DNA from 4 places in the Arthrobacter sp. NPDC058288 genome. Region 3 is predicted to be linked to each of the others. Evidence: riboswitches for the same ligand, from Rfam matches in the RefSeq annotation. Region 3 holds a riboswitch; each other region holds the start of a gene.
What was found. A riboswitch is a leader RNA that binds a small molecule or an ion and turns the genes downstream of it on or off. The one in region 3 is predicted to bind cyclic di-AMP.
Positions count from the first base shown of each region.

Region 1 (4,782 bases), on a different contig from region 3:
GTCTCCTGCAGTGCGCCTGCATCGGCCGGGTTGCCAGCCGCCGCCGAGCTCGAAGTCAGCGCGTAGATGCCCACGCCGACTCCCCCGGCGAGAACGGCCGCGGCGCCGGCGACCGCCACTCCGCGTTTGACGGTCCACGGCTTCGAGCGGCCTGCGGGGTCGTCCGGAAAGCCGGCAGGCGGCGGCGCACCCCAACTACCGGACGGACGGGACGGTCCCCACCCCGTCTCCGGCAGCGCGCCGGAGGCAGCGTCCGACGGCGGCACTCCCCATCCGGAGGCCTGCCCGCCGTTGGCGGGGCTGTTCACGGGGAAGTTCACACGACCGCCCGCCGGGATCGGCTGGTCTTCCGGAGTCTTCTCAGAATCGTTTTCCGGAACCGGCGTGCTGTGGTGGTTGTTCATGGCGTACTCCTCGGGCAGGGGGCTTTGTCCACTCCAGCCTCGGAAGCGTTCCTGTGCGGGGCCTGTGCAGGGCAAGAGGTCAAGCTGTGACGTTTCCGATGCCGGTTTCAGTCCGGCGATTCAGCCGATCCGCGCCGGGCAGCCCAAGGAGGGCCCACCACCGCGTTCAGCTCGCTAGGCTGGGATTCACAGCCAGCGCACAGGATCCCCATAGCGCCGGCTAAACCGCAGATCGGAGAGTTGTCCCATGGCCACTTCGCACTCCATGACCAACAACCTTCCCCAGCTCACCCACCCGGACGGTTCCCCCATCCGCGCCCTGGTGGTTGACGACGAACCCAGCCTCTCCGAGCTCATGAGCATGGGCCTGCGGATGGCAGGCTGGTCCGTTGCCGTCGCAGGCGACGGTCCCGAAGCCGTCAAGCTCGCCAAGGACTTCCGCCCGGACGTGCTGGTGCTGGATGTGATGCTCCCCGGTTTCGACGGCGTCGAGCTGCTCACCAGGATCCGCGCCTTCGCGCCGGAGGTGCCAGCGCTCTTCCTGACGGCAAAGGACGCCGTCCAGGACCGCATCCTCGGCCTGGCGGCCGGCGGGGACGACTATGTCACCAAGCCCTTCAGCATGGAAGAGGTGCTCCTCCGCCTGCACCGGCTGGTCCAGCGCTCCGGGGTGGCCGCCATGGACACCGCCGAACTGGTGGTGGGCGATCTTGTCCTCAACGTTGACACGCGCGAAGTGACCCGGGCCGGGGAGGAACTACAGCTGACCGCCACCCAGTTCGAACTCCTCCGCTACCTCATGGAGAACCCCAAGCGGGTGGTCAGCAAGGCACAGATCCTGGACCGGGTGTGGGACTACGACTTTGGCGGCCAAGCCAACATCGTGGAGCTCTACATCTCCTACTTGCGCAAGAAGGTGGATGCCAAGCACCCGCCCATGATCCACACCGTCCGCGGCGCGGGCTACGTCATCAAACCGGCGGATTGAGCGGTGCCCACACTTTCCGGCGAAATCCGCAGAGACCGCCGCCGGTGGCTTGATCCGTCAACCTGGCACCTGCGCACCCGGCTGGTCCTGGTGGCCATGGCGCTGCTGGTGGCCATCTGCGGCGCGATTGGCCTCTTCAGCTATGCCTCCATGGATTCCTTCCTGACCAGGCAGCTCGATGAACGGCTGGGGCAGGCCTCAAGGCTCTCGAACGAGGCAGGACGGCCACGGCCCAGCAACCCGTCCGGCAGGCAGGACGGGTTCGAAGGACCGGGCCAAGGTGTGGGTACCCTCATCGCGCGCATCGATAACGGGAATGTCAGCAGCGCCGGGTTCCTCGCCAAAGACGCCACCGTGGCGTCCCTCTCGCCCGAGGATAACCAGATTCTTTTGGCACTCCAGCACGACGGAACACCCGTCGATCGGGCCCTGTCCAACGGCTCCTACCGCCTGGTGGCGGTGGAGGCCCCGTACGGGGACGTGATTGTCACCGGACTCCCCCTCAACGAAAAACAGAACACGCTCAACTCTTTGGTATGGACGATGGTGATCGTCTCGATGGGCGGCCTGGTCCTCATCGGCCTTGCCGGAACGGTGCTGATCCGGCGCACCATGAAACCCCTCGAACAGCTGTCCGAAGTCGCCACGCAGGTTTCGCAACTGCCGCTCGACGCCGGCGAGGTGGCCCTCGCAGTCCGCGTCCCGCCGTCGAACGCGCATCCCGGAACGGAAGTGGGCAGCGTGGGCCACGCCCTCAACCTCATGCTGGACAACGTGTCCAAGGCACTCGAGGCCCGGCAGCAAAGCGAAACGAAGGTGCGCCAGTTCGTGGCCGATGCATCGCACGAGCTGCGCACGCCGCTGACCGCCATCCGCGGCTACACGGAACTCATGCGGATGACCGAAGACTTCACCCCGGACGGCCAAAAATCCCTCGCCAGGGTGCAGAGCCAGTCCGAACGCATGACCACCCTGGTGGAGGACCTCCTGCTGCTGGCCCGGCTCGACGAAGGCCAGCCGCTGAAAATCAGCGACGTGGACCTGACGCAGCTCGCGGTGGAGACCGTCAGCGATGAGAAGGTCATGGCCCCGGACCGCATCTGGCAACTGGAGCTCCCGGAGGAGCCCGTGGTGGTCCGCGGGGATGCCAAGCAGCTGCACCAGGTGATGGCCAACCTGCTCTCCAACGCCCGCAAGCACACGGAACCGGGCACCACCGTGGTCACCAGAGTGATGCGGTCGGCTGACGGCAGCGCCGTGGTGACCGTCACGGACAACGGTGCAGGGATCCCGCCCGAATTTGTGGACAGGGTTTTCGCGCGCTTTGCCCGGGCGGACGCCGCGCGAACCAGCCCGGCAGGCTCCGCCTCGGGTTCCGGCGGCTCGGGCGCCGCGGCTTCCGAGGGAACAAGCGGACTTGGCCTGTCGATCGTGCAGTCGATCGTGGAGGCGCACGGCGGAACCGTGGAGGTCAACTCGCGCCCGGGACGCACCGAATTCGCGCTGCGCCTCCCGGGAGAATCACCGGAAGCTTAACTCCGCCACGGACGGGCCTGCAGCACCCGGCATAAGCGCAAGCCAACGCGCCGCCGTCGTGATCCTCGTTACCGAAATGTGACTTAAGCGCCGGACTCCTGTACGGTTTTTAGAGTGCGGCCACCGTTCCGGCCGCATATCCGGATGGACGCCAAACTCTGCCGCTACCCGGATTTCCTCATGATCAGGCAGAGGCGGGGGACCCAGGTCTCCGGGCATTCTGCATAGCCGCCCTTGGGGTGAAGCCGACACGTGAAGTTCCGTGCGGCCGGATGACCTCATCCGAACCCGACAGCTAACTCCGCCGGCATCGAGAGGCAACCATGACTAAATCCACGCCAGAAGTACGTCCTGAGCCCGCTTCCCGCAAGTCCGCAGCGTCTGCGCAACGCTCACGCCACCGCGCCGAACCAGCTGCCAAGGCATCTCCGCTGTCCCGGTTCGCGGCCAGCCTGCAGGGCTCCGGCCGCCGGGCCGCAGTTGTAACCACGGCCTGTGCTGTGCTGATTGGCGTCGGTGCCGCCGGCCAGGCTTCCGAACCCGTAGCCCCCGCAACATCGGCAACGGGCGCAGGAACCACTGCGGCAACTGCCGACGCGGAACCGAAGCTCGCGTTCGAAAAGATCCTCGTTTCCGCCATGCCCGCACCGGCCTCTGTCAGCGTGACCGCGCAATCGTCGGAAGAGAAGCCGGCGGAGAAGGCGCCGGAAGCTCCTGCACCTGCAGCGGCCCCTGAACCGGCTCCCGCCCCGGCACCGCCCGTAGCAGTTGACGATCCCGCAGCAGCCCAGGCATATGCCGCCTCGCAGCTCGGAACGTACGGCTGGGCGGCTGACCAGATGCAATGCCTCACCACGCTCTGGACCAAGGAATCGGATTGGAAGACCACTGCCACGAACGCCAGCAGCGGCGCCTACGGCATTGTCCAGTCGCTGCCGGCCGAAAAGATGGCCAGTGCCGGGTCCGACTACCTGACCAACTTCCGCACCCAGATCAACTGGGGCTTGAACTACGTGAAGGAACGGTACGGCTCCCCCTGCGGCGCCCTGAACTTCCACTACGCCAACAACTGGTACTAAACCGGCGCCTGGCCAACTTGCTTCGTAAAACCGGAGGCCCCGAATCTACTACTGGATTCGGGGCCTCCGGCCGTATAGGCGTGATTACCTCCCCCTGGAGGCAGGGAAATGTCACCGGCGCCACCGTTCCTGTTCCCGTTGACGGTAAAACCCACAGCAGCTGCACAGCTTTGGCCTAAATCCTTCATATGCGGCCGCACCATAGTTGAACCATGACGCCCACAGACCTGGCCACGGGATCCCTGCCGCCCCCGCAACCCCGGGCCGCCGCCGACGCCCGGCCGGGTCCTCCCGCCCCGACGTTCCCCCGGCAGGGTCACGTCCGCCGGGCGCCCGTTGATACGCGCATGACCGGCACCACAGGAACCGCTCTGCCGGTGCTGGATGTAGTCATCCCGGTCTATAACGAGGAACAGGGTCTGGAGCAATCCCTGCGGCAGCTCCACTTGTACCTGGCCGATACGTTTCCCTACCCGTTCCGGATTACGGTGGCGGACAATTCCAGCACCGACGGCACGCTCAAGACCGCCGAGCGTGTGGCCCGGGAACTACGCGAGGTCACCGTGGTCCGACTCACCTCCAAAGGCCGCGGCAACGCGCTCCGCACCGTGTGGCTGGCCTCGCCGTCACCCGTGCTGGCCTACATGGACGTGAGTCTTTCCACCGACCTCGCTGCGCTCGCTCCCCTGGTCGCCCCGCTTCTTTCCGGGCATTCGGACCTGGCGATCGGATCCCGGCTGGCACGAACTTCCCGCGTTGTCCGCGGACCGTGGCG
Region 1 is NZ_JBHVYH010000010.1:65,882-70,663, reverse strand. Features, by position in the region: gene ACFVWT_RS20840 (hypothetical protein) at 1-404, opposite strand, end outside; gene ACFVWT_RS20835 (response regulator transcription factor) at 652-1,392, shown strand; gene ACFVWT_RS20830 (ATP-binding protein) at 1,396-2,928, shown strand; cyclic di-AMP (ydaO/yuaA leader) riboswitch at 3,068-3,252, shown strand; gene ACFVWT_RS20825 (hypothetical protein) at 3,252-4,007, shown strand; gene ACFVWT_RS20820 (dolichyl-phosphate beta-glucosyltransferase) at 4,220-4,782, shown strand, end outside.
Region 1: linked by a shared signal. The riboswitch ahead of ACFVWT_RS20825 (hypothetical protein) and the one ahead of ACFVWT_RS19160 (NlpC/P60 family protein) in region 3 are both predicted to bind cyclic di-AMP.

Region 2 (4,782 bases), on a different contig from region 3:
GTCGCCACATGGAGTTCCTTGCCCTCAAGGATCAGCAGCTCCGTGTTGACGTCGAAATCCTCCTGCGGCTGATCGCTCAGCTGGCAGATGGCCACGCAATAGTTTTTCACCTACGTCATCGGCTTCATGCGGACGCCTACGCCGGGAAGGCGCTGCGGTAACGGTAGAGGAAAGCGGCTACCTGGTCGCGGTTGACCGGCAACCCGGAACGGTAGGTCCTCGTTCCGTCGGCCTCGGTCCAGCCGTTGGAGATACCTTGCGACGCAAGCCATGAGATCTCTTTGAAGAAGGCAGTTTGCGGGGAAATATCGGTGAAGGGCGATGCCCCGGGGCTGTAGTTCGGACTTCCGGCGAAACGGTACACAAACGCGGCCACCTGGTCACGGTTGACGGCCAGAGCGGGCCGGAAGGTCTTTGTGCCGTCAGCTTCGGTCCAGCCGGTGGTAATGCCCTGGGACGCCAGCCAGGAAATCTCCTTGAAGAAGGGTGTCTGCGGCGTGACGTCCGTGAAAGGCGATGCTCCCGGCGCGTAGGCCGGGCTGCCCGCCAGCCGGTAGAAGAACGCAGCCATCATGTCGCGGCTGGCTGCAACGCCGGGACGGAACGTGCGAGTTCCGTCGCTTTCACGCCAGCCGACGGAGATGCCCTGGGCTGCCATCCAGTTGACCTCGGTGTACAGCGCCGCGCCCGGGGGTACGTCAGCAAACGAGAGAGGCGACGGCGAGGGAGACGGCGACGGGGATGGTGAAGGCGACGGAGACGGGGAGGGAGACGGAGACGGGGAGGGGGAGGGAGACGGCGGCGGCGACGTCACGGGGGACTGGCCCAATGCCTGCGCCACTGTACGGACCGACGTCGTGCCGTTTGCTGTCCGCGCCGCCAGCCACGTGACGAACTCCTTGAACAGCGCGGGGCTGATGGACAGCGACGGATCCGTTCCGTTCGCAATCTCGTGGAACGTCAGCTGCAGCCAGCCTCCGGTTGTCTCGGCGTTGGTGACCGTCGCCTGCAGGTCCGCCAGGGTCCAAGTGGCGGCCACCTGGTCCGGAGCCTTGGTGACCATGGGTTCCTGCGGCGGGAGCGTCTCGGCGACAGGGCAGTCGGCGCAACTGGCGGGAGAGCGGATGTCGCCGAGGCCCCGGGAGCTGGCATACCCGCAGCCGCTAACTGCGGACTGGGCTGTCGCATTTACCGCCGCGAAGGGGTAGGCAAAGTTCCGGACGGTGAAACCCCAGCCTTCGAGGGTCGACTTGCTGTTGCAGGCCTCCGCGCTGGCGGCCGCTGCGCTGAGCGTTGTCATGTCCGGGTGGGTCACGCTGTGGCCGCCGATTTCGTTGCCGTCGGCCGCGAGGGTGTTCAGGTTTGCCTGGGTGAGGAATCCGGACTGGCCCACAAAGGAGGTGGTGATGAAGAAGGTTCCCACCAGCCCGTGGGCTTTCAGCTCCTGCGCGGCCGCCAACTGGCTGCCCAGGCCGTCGTCGAATGTCAGGCTGACGATCGTTGGCGCCGCCGCCTTCGATGTGCCGGCTACGCCCACCACCGTGCTGACAGCAAGCAGCAACGCACCCAAAACTGCGACCCAGCGCCTCCCATGCCGGCGTCCGGGCGAAGGCTCAGTGGGTTCCGCGGCGCGATGCGCGGGCTTGCGGACAGGCTGATTCGACCAACGCATGATGCCTCCAAGCGTGTGAGTCCCCCCGCAAGAACATGCACGTAGACTACGCCTCGCGGCGTCAAGGGAAAACACTCGACTTTGATGAACGCATTACCCGAGTACACCGCTGCTACCTGCACGCGCGGCCTTGGCCGGATGGTGCCGTTATTCCAATGTGACATCGGCCGAGAGGCACGCGTACGGTGGAACGGTGCCCGTTATCCCAGATACGGGCACTCCCGGGCGGATTGCCTAACCCTGCCGCGGCCCGGGATCCGATCAAAACCATCCGGCAGGGACGGGGAAACCACTTTTGGCCTGCAGCGTTGTTGTGCAGGTCTTCGGGGTGAAGCCGCAAGCCGTCCGCTGAGCGGATGGCAACTGCGGCCGGGTGTCTCCCATCCGAATCCGACAGCTAACCTCGCAGGCATCGGGAGAGGTTACTTCATGTCTTCACGCACACTACCCGCTCAGCATCCGTCAACCGCGCCTGCAGGACGCTCCGGCTTCACAACGACCCGCGGCAGGAACAGGGTTGGCCGCCAGGCAGCGGTGATTGCGGCGGCTTCGGGTCTGGTCTTGTCCAGCGGAATGGCTGCTCAGGCCGCCGAGGCTCCCGCCGAACGCGACTCGGCGCCGGCGGCCGCCCCCGACACCCGGGCGCAGGCGGGTGCCCCGCTCAGCGCCGATTCCCACGTCCGGATCAGCTTCGAGCGCCCGGACATCAGCACCACCCCCGCTCCGGTGGAAGTGCCGGTCGCAGAACCTGCTCCGGTGGAAGCGGTTGCCCCCGCTGCAGCGCCGGTTCCGGTTGCGGCGCCGGAGGCTCCTGCCGTTTCCGTCCAGGTTCAGGCAGCGGCGCCCGCTGCGGCTCCGGCCCCGGCCGCCGGCGGTGTCAATGCCGCCATGGTTTCTGCTGCCTACGCGCAACTGGGCATTACGCAGGACTGCACCGCCATGGTGGAAAAGGCACTTGGCTCAGCCGGCATTCCCGTCGGCGACCTGGCACCCATGCAGTTTATGAACTACGGCTCGGTGGTGGGGGAGCCCCAGCCCGGCGACATGGTGGTGCAGTCCGGCCACGTGGGCATCTACATCGGCGACGGCCAGGTGATCAGCGGCGGCATGAACGGTGTCAACGCCACCGTCACGCACCCGTTGTCCTGGCTGACGGCCACCGGCGGCGTGACTTTCGTCCGCGCCGGAGCCTAGCCTTCCCGCCGCAGGCCTAACCCCCGATCCGTCCTCCCCGCCGGGCGGGAAACCCGCATGACAGGCCGGTGACCAGCTGCCTTGGGGCGGCGGGTCACCGGCTTTCCCGGATCCGTGCGGCGGGGCGGGTGTTCAGGTCGGAGACATCGCGACCTGGACCGTGCTCTCGCCCTGCGCGAACTTAATGCGCAGGACCGCCTCGCGCGTGTCCGCCGGGATAGTGAAGCGGACCTCGCCCGACTTGCTTGAATCGCCCGCGACTACTTCGTCCAGCCCGGAATCGGGGGAATTGCTGACTCCGCCCACATTCAGCCTGAACGCCGCGTCCCAAAAGTTGATGTCGTACCGGCCGTGGTTGGTGCATCTGAGCGTGAACGTCAGTGCGATCTTGCCGGACACATCCGGGCGGGCACGGGCGTCGAGAATCTCGTATTCGACGTCGGCAGCCCTGTAGTTGCGTCCGGCCGGCAGGGTCACGGCCCATTCCGGGCTGTCACCGGCGCCGGACCCTCCACCTACCGGGGGGACAGTGCCGTCCGTCTGGGTAGTGCGGTCCGGCTGCACGGAGGCTCCGCTGGCGGAGGATACAGCCGATGACGCGGCGGGCCGCCCGGCGTCGAACACCCCCAGCTGCCCCAGGCCGAGCAAAAGCCCCGTCACTGCAGTGATCACCGCTGCCGTGGCGGTCAGCAGACCGGGCAGCGTAGCCCACCAGCTCGTGGGTTTTTCCTCCGCCATAGCCGTTCCCCCTGGCTCCCGTTCCAAGGTCAAGATCCGTAGTATCCCTATGGTCCTGCCAAGCGGCCACGAACGCCAGATGGCGGTAGGGCGCGGCACGTGTGTCCCGGTCCGGCAGCGAGGAACTGTTAGTGCGCAACGGCCCTGTTGTCCCTGCCCCTACCCTCGTAATCTGGTTCTTGGAGGTGATTGCCATGAAGGCAGCCCAGGGAGACCGGATCACGATCCGGGGCAAGACGGTCGGATCAGCGGTCCGGCACGGCCAGATCATCGAGGTCCACGGCGCCGACGGGGCGCCGCCCTACGTGGTGCGTTTCGATGACGGCCATGAAACCACCGTCATTCCAGGTGGGGATTTTGTAGTCGACAGGATCCACCCGCCGCAATGACACGACCGGCGTAGCGCCGGCAGTTCCTTGCCAAATGTGTCAACGGACCTGTCGAGGCCGCCTAGAAACCGGACGAACTTCCGGACCCGGAAAAACTGCCCCCGCTGCCGCCGTAGCCGGTAGTGCTTCCACCGCCGCGGGCTGTGCTGACGCTGCCCACGCCGGTGCTGAATCCTGTGTTGAAGGCCGGGACCGAGAAAAAGTAGTAGGAGGGATAGACCGTGCCAAGGATGCTGGGTTCGTAAGTACGGCCATGCTTGACCTTGGTACCGGCCTGCGCGCTGTCCATTTCCTCGCGCATCAGCCTGGCTTCCCGGTCGGTCTTCGCGAACCCGGCGATTACTGTGTCCGCATGGTTTTTCAAGAGTTCGGTCAGGTGCGTCCGGGCATCCCGCAGCCGGTCCAGGGCCGTTTCAGGGCTAATGGTGCCCTCAGCGAGCTCGGCCGACCAGCGCTCAATCTCCCGGTGGCTCTGGTCGCGGAAGGACCGCAGCGCCGCGGCGGACGCCGAGTCGCCGGCGGCGTGCCGCTTGCTGAGCATTTGTTCCAGGGCCGCCAGGTCACTGCGGAACGGTGCCAGTTGCCGGTCCCATGCAGATGCCCACGCTGATCCCCGGTTCAGCAGGGCGTTGGTGTCGGCAATGACGTCATCCAAGGCATCCAGTTCAGCGGAAGCGTCGGCAAATTCCCGCACCAGCTTGAGGTTCGGCCGCCGGCTCATGCCCCGTGGTGTGAGCGCGTGGGCCCGGTTGGCCAGCTCCGTCGCGGCTTTGTACTTGGCGAGGAAGG
Region 2 is NZ_JBHVYH010000001.1:1,304,520-1,309,301, forward strand. Features, by position in the region: gene ACFVWT_RS06250 (hypothetical protein) at 1-95, opposite strand, end outside; gene ACFVWT_RS06255 (S-layer homology domain-containing protein) at 137-658, opposite strand; gene ACFVWT_RS06260 (hypothetical protein) at 642-1,208, shown strand; partial or broken gene ACFVWT_RS06265 (polysaccharide deacetylase family protein) at 1,160-1,672, opposite strand; cyclic di-AMP (ydaO/yuaA leader) riboswitch at 1,904-2,098, shown strand; gene ACFVWT_RS06270 (NlpC/P60 family protein) at 2,102-2,866, shown strand; gene ACFVWT_RS06275 (hypothetical protein) at 2,999-3,604, opposite strand; gene ACFVWT_RS06280 (DUF1918 domain-containing protein) at 3,799-3,993, shown strand; gene ACFVWT_RS06285 (DUF5129 domain-containing protein) at 4,055-4,782, opposite strand, start outside.
Region 2: linked by a shared signal. The riboswitch ahead of ACFVWT_RS06270 (NlpC/P60 family protein) and the one ahead of ACFVWT_RS19160 (NlpC/P60 family protein) in region 3 are both predicted to bind cyclic di-AMP.

Region 3 (4,782 bases):
GCCGGAGCCCATGCCGCAGTCACCTCTGCGTTGGGTCCCGTCATCGGGGTAATCTTCGCCATCGGCCTGCTGGCCTCAGGCCTGGCCTCCACCTCCGTAGGCTGCTACGCCGGTGCGACCATCATGGGCGGACTGTTGAAGGTTCGCGTGCCGCTCCTGGCCCGCAGGGTCATCACCCTGATCCCGGCCCTGGCCATCCTGGCAGCCGGCATCGAACCCACGCTCGCTTTGGTCCTGAGCCAGGTCCTGCTTAGCTTCGGCATACCTTTTGCCTTGATTCCTCTGATCCGGCTCACCGGCAAACGCGAGGTCATGGGTATCCACACTGACTCCAAAGCACTCAAAATCGCCGGATGGACCAGCGCAACACTGATCGTTGGCCTCAACTGCGTCCTCATTGTGCTGACAGTCATGGGCCGGGCCTAGTACTACAGTCGCGTTTATGGGGTGTGGCCGCGGGTCTTGTAATGACAGTTTCGGGCGCGGTGTTGGTGTTTTCGTCGCCAGGTTGAGTGTTTCAGGACGTGTTTCGGGCTGGTGGTGCGGTGCCAGACGAGCCGGACGAGCAGCCGCCTGATTTCGGGCAGTGAGAGTCGGATCAGTTCTCCGTCTCCGGCGCCAGGGCCCCTTTTTTGGAGCGGATCACGGTCAGGAAGGCCTGGGCGAACATGGAGAGGGTGATGTGCCGGTACCAGCCGGTGTATTGGCGGACCTGGTAGTGGTCCAGTCCGGTTTCGCCTTTAGAGGTTTGGAAGGTTTCCTCGATCGCCCAGCGGGCGCCGGCGATCCGCACCAGCTCGGCCAGTGAGACCCGGTTGGGGCCGTGGCAGATGTAGTAGGCCAGGTCGGTCGGGTCTTTCAGGGAGCGGCGGGCCAGCAGCCAGTGTTCGCCGGTTTCGGCGGGCCCGTTGATGCGGGTCCGCGCCCAGGCGTATCGGCGGTCGCCTTTGGTTCCTGCCCCGGCGGTGCGGGTCCGCCAGGCATTGGGGCGCAGGGAGGCGATGAGTTTATCCGCGCGCCATTGTTCGCCTGGCCAGGCGGTGGGGGCGATGATGTTTTGGTTCATGGGAACGGCCAGCACGTAGTGCAAACCTCTGGCTTCCAGGCGGCGGCGCAGCCCAGAATGCTGTCCGTAGACCGCGTCCCCGGTGGCCCAGCGGGCCGGGATCCCGGCATCCAGGACGCGGTCGATCATGTCTGCGGCCAGGACCGGTTTCGTGCCGAATTACCTGGTTTTGGGGATCCCGGCCCGGGCGCATCTTTCCCGGTCGTCGGCCCAGGCTTTGGGCAGGTAGAGTTCCCGGTCCAGCAGGCTGCGCCCGGCCGGTGCGGAGTATGTCAGGAACACTCCGATCTGGCAGTTCTCCACCCGCCCGGCGGTGCCAGAATACTGGCGTGCGACCCCGGCCGAGGCGGCGCCCTTCTTGAGGAATCCGGTCTCGTCGATGATCAGGATCCCGCCGGGATCGCCGAGGTGGCGGTTGACGTAAGTGAACAGGACATCCCGCACAGCATCCGGGTCCCAGTCGGTGGTCGAGAGCAGGCGTTGCATGCCATCCGGAGTGCCGTGCCCGGCGCGTTCAGACAGGGTTCAGGAGTTCTTGCGTTCCTCATCCGAGAGCAGTCCGCGCACATACCCCACAGCATTCCGCCGTGGCTCGGACCGGGCAAACCGCGACCCAATCAGCTCCCCGATTTCTTCCAGACCCTCGGCCCACTCTTCTACGTCCGCCACACAAATATCATCACTCACCACCAACGATTAACAGGCCACGAGTGGAAAGTCCGGTTAAAACGCCGATACGGCACAAAATAACCGCGACTGTAGTACTAGCCCCGGGCTTCACTAGGCGACCGGATTCAGTATCCGGCCGTTACCTGGATGTGACATTTGGGTGTGATTCAGGCTAGGGTTTGACGGTGCCCGTTGTCTCCGATCCGGGTACTCCCGAGCTGATTGCCTAACTCTGCCGCGGTCCGGGATCCGTTCGTAATCATCCGGCAGAGACGGGGAAACCACTTTCCGGCCTGATCGCTTGAGCAGGCCTTGGGGTGAAGCCGCACAACGCCTGCACCATGCAGCGGGTTCTGCGGCCGGGTGTCTCCCATCCGAATCCGACAGCTCACCTCGCAGGCATTGGGAGAGGCTTCCGTCATGTCTTCACGCACAACCATGCCCCGGCACCGCGCGGGCACAACCCCTACCCGCCGACTCGCGGCCATTTCCTCCACCGTCGCCGGTAACGCCGGCCTGATGGGCCGGCAGGCCGCCGTCATTGCGGCAGCCTCCGGTCTTGTTCTGACCAGCGGGCTGGCCGCCAACGCCGCCGAAGCCCCCATGCAGCGCGACTCCGCCCCCTCCTCGACCCTTGAAGTGAAAGGTCAGGTCGCCGCTCCGGTCAGCGCCGATTCCAGTGTCCGGATCTCCTTCGAACGCCCCGAGGTCAGCACTGCCCCGGCACCGGTCATCGAACAGCCTGAACCGGCAACCCCCGCCGCGGCTCCCGTCGCGCAGGCGCCGGCAACCCCTGCAGTATCGGTGCAGGTCCAGTCCGCCCCCGCCCCTGCCAAGGCGGCCGGCGGCGTCAATGCGGCGATGGTCTCAGCGGCCTACGCGCAGCTGGGAATCACCCAGGACTGCACGGCGATGGTGGAAAAGGCTCTGGGCGCAGCCGGCATCCCGGTCGGCGACCTCGGCCCGATGCAGTTCATGAACTACGGCAAGGTCGTTGGCGATCCCCAGCCCGGGGACATGGTGGTCCAGTCCGGTCACGTCGGCATTTACGTCGGCGACGGCCAGGTGCTCAGCGGCGGCATGAATGGCGTCAACGCCACCGTCGTGCACCCACTGTCCTGGCTGACCGCCACAGGACCCGTCACGTTCGTCCGCGCGGGCGCCTGACAGTAAAGGCTAGAGGCCGGTGATCTGCTGCCTTGGGGGCGGCTGATCACCGGCCTTTAGCGCATCATGAACCGCTAGCAGGCGGGGCTACGTCCTTGGGGCCGCTTCGCCTGGTCACGTGCCGTCCGGGGCTACGTGGCGGGATCCCGTCAATCCACCGATTCCTGTACTGTTTTGAGGGCGGCGAAGAGCCCGTGCCGAACCAATCGGTCTCTGCATCGCACGGGGCCACTCCGGCGCAACAGGCTTAGACGAGAAAACAGGAAACAAATGACAGCGGAGAACACCACACCGGATCCGGCGCAGGCAACTGCTGTGCCGGGCCCGCCAGCAACGATGCCGCTTGGCGCGCGGCGGCTGATCATGATCGGCGGACTCTGCGTCCCCGTCGGTCTGGTGGCCGGACCGTATCTGCTCGGCGCCCAGCTCTTGGCCGTCGCGGGTGTCGTCCTGGTGGCCGTTGCCCTTTCCTACAGCGCACAGGCTCCCTGGTTCTCACGCCTGTCCTGGGTTGTCAGCGCTGCAGGTGCGCTCTGGCTGGCCGCAACGGCCGCTTACTGGGGGTCCATCGTTGCCGCCGCGGACTCATCAGCACCGGCGCCCGGCTTCGCCCCCGCCCTGTTCAACGCCGGCACCGGGTCTTTCATAGTCATGGCCTGCGCTGCCGCGGCGGCCGTGGCGCTGCGGATGGTGCGTGCCCGACGTCGGGCCGTCCGGACCACCTGACGCCCGATCCCGGACGCGACTGGTTGAACCAGACCTTGTGCGGGCCTGACCCTGGCGGCGCGGCTCCGTGCAGCCAGGGTCAGGGGCAACCGCCCGGTCAGGTCAGGCTCGGCCCTTCCTGTTCCGGCGGCGCACGAGCAGGGTCGCACCAACACCCGCGGCAAGAAGCACCGCTGCAATCCCCACAGTCAGCGGGGCGTTCTCGTCGTTCGGTGGCCTGAAACGCTCCTGATCAGGTACGGTGCCCGTATCCGTTGTCTGCGGGGCTGGCGTAGGCGCCGGTAAGGGGCTGACGGCACCGCCGGCCGGAGTCCGGACGGTGAAGGAATATGCTCCTTCGATCGGGTGACCGTCGGAGGAGACGGCACGCCACAACACCCTGTAGGTTCCGGCGGTCCCGGCGGACACGGTGGTCGAGAGCGTCGGACCGTAAACGGTCACCTTGCCGTCGCTGACGGTCTTCCCGGCGCCATCGGTGACGGCGATGGTGCTCAGGATCAGGTTCTTGGAATCCGTCGGCGGCTCCGACAAGGTCAGGGACACTGTCTCGGGTGCGGAGGCCACGATGGCGTCCTGTGCCGGTTCCGTGGACGAGAGCGCGTCGTGCGCTGTGGCCGGTGAGGCCGTCACGGCAGGAATCATGAGCATGGCTGCGGCTGCCAGCCATAGCCGGGTGGTGAACTTGGAATGTGTTGGCATCTGGGGTGGTGTTCTTCCGTGGGAGCTGTGGGGGTTGCAGGAGATATGCATCACCGCATGGGGGCCAGGGATCGATCCTGCGTCCGGGTCTGAGCCGCAGGATTCAACGGCTCGTCGGCGTCCGGCGATCCTGACCACGCGGTCAGATGAGAGCTTCCACGGGCGGTCCGCGCAGCGGGGGCCGCCGCAGCACCCCCCATCTGTACGTCAAAACCTGGCGCAGGAACGGCCGGGGCTGGCGCGCCACCACCAGCATCCGGACCGCGAAGAGACCCGCCAGCGGGCGAAGCAAGGCCGCCAGGGCCCAGAGTGCGGCCTCGCCCCTTTCCAGCAGCACCGCGGTGAGCAGTGTTGCGATCAGATGAAGCGCCAGCATGACGGGCTCACCGCCGGCCTGGAGGTGCTGGTGCATTTCCGGTACGGCAAAAGGTCCCGGCACCGCTCCGTGGACATGG
Region 3 is NZ_JBHVYH010000008.1:194,919-199,700, reverse strand. Features, by position in the region: gene ACFVWT_RS19170 (Nramp family divalent metal transporter) at 1-426, shown strand, start outside; partial or broken gene ACFVWT_RS19165 (IS701 family transposase) at 599-1,741, opposite strand; cyclic di-AMP (ydaO/yuaA leader) riboswitch at 1,949-2,151, shown strand; gene ACFVWT_RS19160 (NlpC/P60 family protein) at 2,156-2,902, shown strand; gene ACFVWT_RS19155 (hypothetical protein) at 3,173-3,628, shown strand; gene ACFVWT_RS19150 (copper resistance protein CopC) at 3,731-4,327, opposite strand; gene ACFVWT_RS19145 (hypothetical protein) at 4,470-4,782, opposite strand, start outside.

Region 4 (4,782 bases), on a different contig from region 3:
CGGCCTTGGCAACGAACGGCGTGGCGTACTCGGAGGCCTCAGCCCAGGAGTAGATGCGTCCGGCGGAATCGGCGGTGCGGGCAGCCGCAAAATCAAGTCCGCCGCTGGCGTTAAGCCACTGCACCTGTGCGTCCAGGGTGACCAGGGTGGCCAGCGCGGGCGTGTTGTAAGTCTGGTTGAGCCGGGAATTGTCGATGGCGGTCTGCAGGTTCAGGAAATCGGGGATCCACCGGCCGCTGGCCTTGATCCGCGCAGCACGCTCGAGGGCGGCGGGGGAGAAGAGGCCCAGCCACAGGCCGCCGTCCGACGCGAAGTTCTTCTGCGGCGCGAAGTAGTACACGTCCGCTTCCGACACCTCGACGTCCAGGCCGCCGGCAGCCGAGGTGGCATCGACCAGGACCAGCGATCCGTCATCCGCCCCCGCAACCCGCTTCACGGGGGCGGCCACGCCGGTGGACGTCTCATTCTGGGGCCACGCGTATACGTCGATGCCGGCTTCTGCCTGCGCCACGGGCCGGGTACCGGGCTCGGCCTTAATGATGGAGGAGGCGTCCAGGAAAGGAGCCTTGTTGGTGGCGGAGGCGAACTTGGAACCGAACTCGCCAAAGGAGAGGTGCTGGGCCTTGCTGTCCACCAGCCCGAACGCCGCGACATCCCAGAACGCGGTGGAGCCGCCCACTCCGAGGATGACTTCATAGCCGTCCGGGGCGCGGAAGAACTCGCTGAGGCCGTTACGGACGGACCCTACGAGGTTCTTGACCGGGGCCTGGCGGTGCGAGGTGCCAAGAAGCGTGGCAGAGGCGGCAGACAGGGCCTCGATCTGCTCGGGACGGACCTTTGAAGGCCCGGCGCCGAACCGTCCGTCCTTGGGCAGGAGGTTGGCGGGGATAGTGATGCTGGTGTCGCTCACAATGGCTCCAATTTTTCGGCGTGGACGTGGGAGAGGCCCGGCAGGTCACGGGTTGCTGCTGGGGGAATCCCCTATATTCTGCCTGACTCGCCAGCGGGGGACGGAACGGTAACCGTCATAGTCCAGTCACTGAGACATCCCAAACGCGCTAGCGGTCCCGTCGCTGCGAAGCTCCGCGCCGAATTATCCGGAGTAATTCAAAATAGGCTAAGCTGATCCCTGACGTATAGCGGGCCGCGATGGCGGCCGGGCTGATCCCGTGAGGCCGTTCCCCGAAGGCTGAGCGGTGGATGCAGGTCCACTTCGCCGAGGCCAACGGGAAACGCCTCCGCGCGGTACGGTGGGACTGACGCAAGGACTGTGCTCGAGGAGCTGAGCTGGATGACGGATCTGATCGACACCACGGAGATGTATCTTCGGACAATCTTGGAGCTTGAGGAAGAGAACATTGTTGCTCTCCGTGCGCGGATTGCCGAACGGCTGCGCCACTCCGGCCCCACCGTTTCGCAGACCATCGGCCGGATGGAACGGGACGGCTTGGTGGTTGTTTCCGGCGACCGGCACCTTGAACTCACCGAAACGGGCCGGAAACGCGCTACCGAAGTCATGCGCAAGCACCGCCTTGCTGAGCGGCTCCTCGCCGACGTCATCGGCCTCGACTGGGCGTATGTACACGACGAAGCGTGCCGTTGGGAACACGTCATGAGCGAGCGGGTTGAGCGGCGCATTTTCGAGCTTCTGGACCACCCAACGGTCTCCCCCTACGGCAACCCCATTCCCGGCCTGGCCGCACTCGGCGGCCAGCCCGCTCCCGCGTTCACCGATGGTGTGGTGAACCTTCTTGAAGCCATGGCCGGATACGGGGCCGACTCGCGCGTTACCGTGAGCCGCCTGGCCGAGCCCATCCAGGTTGAGCCGGAGTTGCTGGTGCAACTTGATGAAGGCGGCATCCGTCCCGGGGCATCCCTCGCCTTGGAACGCGTGGGGGAGTACATCTCGGTGCGAGTACCCGAGATCGAAGGCGCCCTGGAACTGCCGCCCGAAGTTGCGGCCCACGTGTTTGTTACGGTCCGCTAACCGCGCACTTCGTAGGACCACCTACAACACACTGAGACCCAGATAACGGAATTATTACCGCGCTGATTAATCACCTATAGTTGAGGACTAGCGCCGATACTAAAGCGTTACCTGATCCGAAGCCGAGCTCTGCCAGCGGATCAAGGAACGAAGCACCTCCTGGCAGAGGCGGGGGAACCACAACCGGCCGTTGAAAGACGGTCTTGGGGTGAAGTCCGTCAGCGGCAAGGCACCTCCGACGAAGGATTCCTTTGGGACACCCCTGTGTCGGATGCCTTGCATTGGCGGACCGGGTCTTTGATCTCTCTGACCCGAATCCGACAGCTAACTCCGCAGGCTTTCCAGAGAGGATAATTCTTGACCACGCAGACCGTCAGGGGCCGCCGCAGGGCGACAGGTCCCGCTTCGGAGTACCCCGTGGCCGAAGCCGTAATGACGGTCAGGCCGCGCGACGCACACCGTGATGCGCGCCGGCGACGGAGCCTGTTCAGCCAGGTGACGGAGTTCGCTTCGGCGAGCGGCGTGGGTCAGAAGGCAGGCATAGCGCTGGCCGCCACCGGACTGGTCCTTACCGTGACCGTCCCGTCAACAGGCCCCATGGTGGCCACGTCAGACACGGGAAACGCCGCCGCCGCAGTCGCGGCGCAGCCGGAGGTCTCCGCCGCCGCCAGCGCCAAGATCGATTTCAACCGGACCACCGTGGCCACCAAGGGGGATCCTGACGGCAAGCTCAAGCAATTGCTGAGCGCGCAGTCGGCGGGAACCATCACCCGCGCGGCATCCACCGGCAGCCTGGGTGCGCCGCTGGAACAGATGGTCACCGCATCGCCATTCGGGTTCCGCGTCAGCCCGATTACGGGCGGAGCCGGGGAGTTCCACCGTGGCCAGGACTATGCGGCCCAGTGCGGCACCAGCGTGTTCGCCGCGGCCAGCGGAACCGTGACCTTCTCCGGCTGGCACCCGTACGGCGGTGGAAACCGTGTGGTGATTGACCACGGCAACGGCTTGGAAACCACGTACAACCACCTCTCGTCGTCCAGTGTCCAGGTCGGCCAGAAGGTCACCCGGGGCGAGGTCATTGCGCTTAGCGGGACCACCGGAGCCTCCACTGGCTGCCACCTCCATTTTGAAGTGATGGTCAACGGCGAAGTCGTCGACCCGCTGGGCTGGCTCTGATCCAAGCGATGGGTCACTCTCGCATTCCTGTGACATGCCGTGACCTGAATGTGACATTCGTTCGGAAATCCTGTACCGTTTAGAGCACGCCAACTTTTCCGAAGTTGGCGCTCTTGAGTGGATTGCCTAACTCTGCCACCGCTCAAGGTCCGTTCGCATGACATCGTCTGGCAGAGGCGGGGGAACCAATTTTGGTCTTCGCAAGAAGACCTTGGGGTTAAGTCGCAACGCTTCCCAGGAAGCCGAGCGGCCGGGTGACTCCCATCCGAATCCGACAGCTCACCTCGTAGGCATTGGGAGAGGCTACCTTCGTGTCTGCACGTCACAATTCTGCGCGCCACCGCGCGCAAACGGTTCGTATGAACCCGTTGAACTCCGTTTCCAGGGCCGTTACTGCCAACGCCGGGACCGTAGGTCGCCAGGCAGCTGTCATCGCAGCTGCTTCCGGACTGATCCTCAGTGTTGGGATGCCGGCAAATGCCGCCGATACCAACCTGGGCGTTTCCGCTTCGACGGAGTCCGGCTCACAGTCGGCCCAGCTGACCGTAACTGCAGAACCGACTGCGACTGTTTCCTTCGAGCGTCCGGCAGTGACCACGAAGGCAGCGCCCAAGGTTGAAACCGTTCGGGCACAGTCCACCGGTACAGATGCCAGCGAGGCCTCCACTGAGGCTGCCGGAGAGGCCAAGGCGGGCAAGCTTGCCGACGCCGCTTCTTCAGCAGCAGCATCGGGCCTTGCTGCTATCGCTTACACGGGTATCGGCAGCCCCTACGTCTGGGGCGGCACCACTCCCAGCGGCTGGGACTGCTCAGGCTTCACCCAGTGGGTTTACGCCCAGGCCGGCATCAGCATCCCCCGCACCAATGCATGGACAGCCATGACGCCCACCTCCACTCCGGCGCCGGGCGATCTCGTCATGCAAAACGGCGGCGCCCACGTTGGCATCTACGTCGGCAACGGCATGATGATCAGCGCGCTCAACCCCTCGCAGGGCACCCTCCTGCACGCTGTGTCCGCCACGGGCACCTCTGCGTTCTACACGCTTCGCTAAAACACGCGCTTCCCTTCGCTGAAGCGCGCGTCCTTCGCTAAAAAACCCTGTTCGGGCCGTTCCGGCTTACCCCCAAGATGCCGGAGCGTCCAAAAACCGCGGCCTGCCATGCAGTCTGAGGAAAACGAAAGAGAGAACTAATGACTACACGTGCCATCGCACGGCATCGCGCCGAGGTTACCAAGACCAACTCGCTTGCTGTCATTGCCAAGGCCGTCGGCGACAATGCCGGTGGCATGGGCCGTCAGGCTGCGGTTATCGCTGCTGCCTCCGGTCTGGTCCTGACGAGCGGTATCGCAGCCAACGCTGCCGACACCAACGTTCAGCGCGAAGCGACCTCTGCTTCCACCCTGGAAGTTCAGTCTTCCGCTCCGGCCAACATTTCGGCCGCCTCCAGCATCGCCATCTCCTTCGAGAAGCCGGCTGTTTCCACCTCCCCGGCTCCGGTCGTTGAGGCTCCGAAGCCGGTTGTAGAGGTTCAGGAGGCTACCCCCGCGGCGGCTCCTGCTGCCGCCGCTGAGACTGTATCCGCACCGGCTGCCCCCGCGGCCCCGGCAGCTCCCGCCG
Region 4 is NZ_JBHVYH010000004.1:66,856-71,637, forward strand. Features, by position in the region: gene serC (phosphoserine transaminase) at 1-910, opposite strand, end outside; gene ACFVWT_RS12955 (metal-dependent transcriptional regulator) at 1,292-1,987, shown strand; cyclic di-AMP (ydaO/yuaA leader) riboswitch at 2,098-2,341, shown strand; gene ACFVWT_RS12960 (M23 family metallopeptidase) at 2,345-3,163, shown strand; cyclic di-AMP (ydaO/yuaA leader) riboswitch at 3,277-3,470, shown strand; gene ACFVWT_RS12965 (C40 family peptidase) at 3,523-4,215, shown strand; gene ACFVWT_RS12970 (NlpC/P60 family protein) at 4,356-4,782, shown strand, end outside.
Region 4: linked by a shared signal. The riboswitch ahead of ACFVWT_RS12960 (M23 family metallopeptidase) and the one ahead of ACFVWT_RS19160 (NlpC/P60 family protein) in region 3 are both predicted to bind cyclic di-AMP.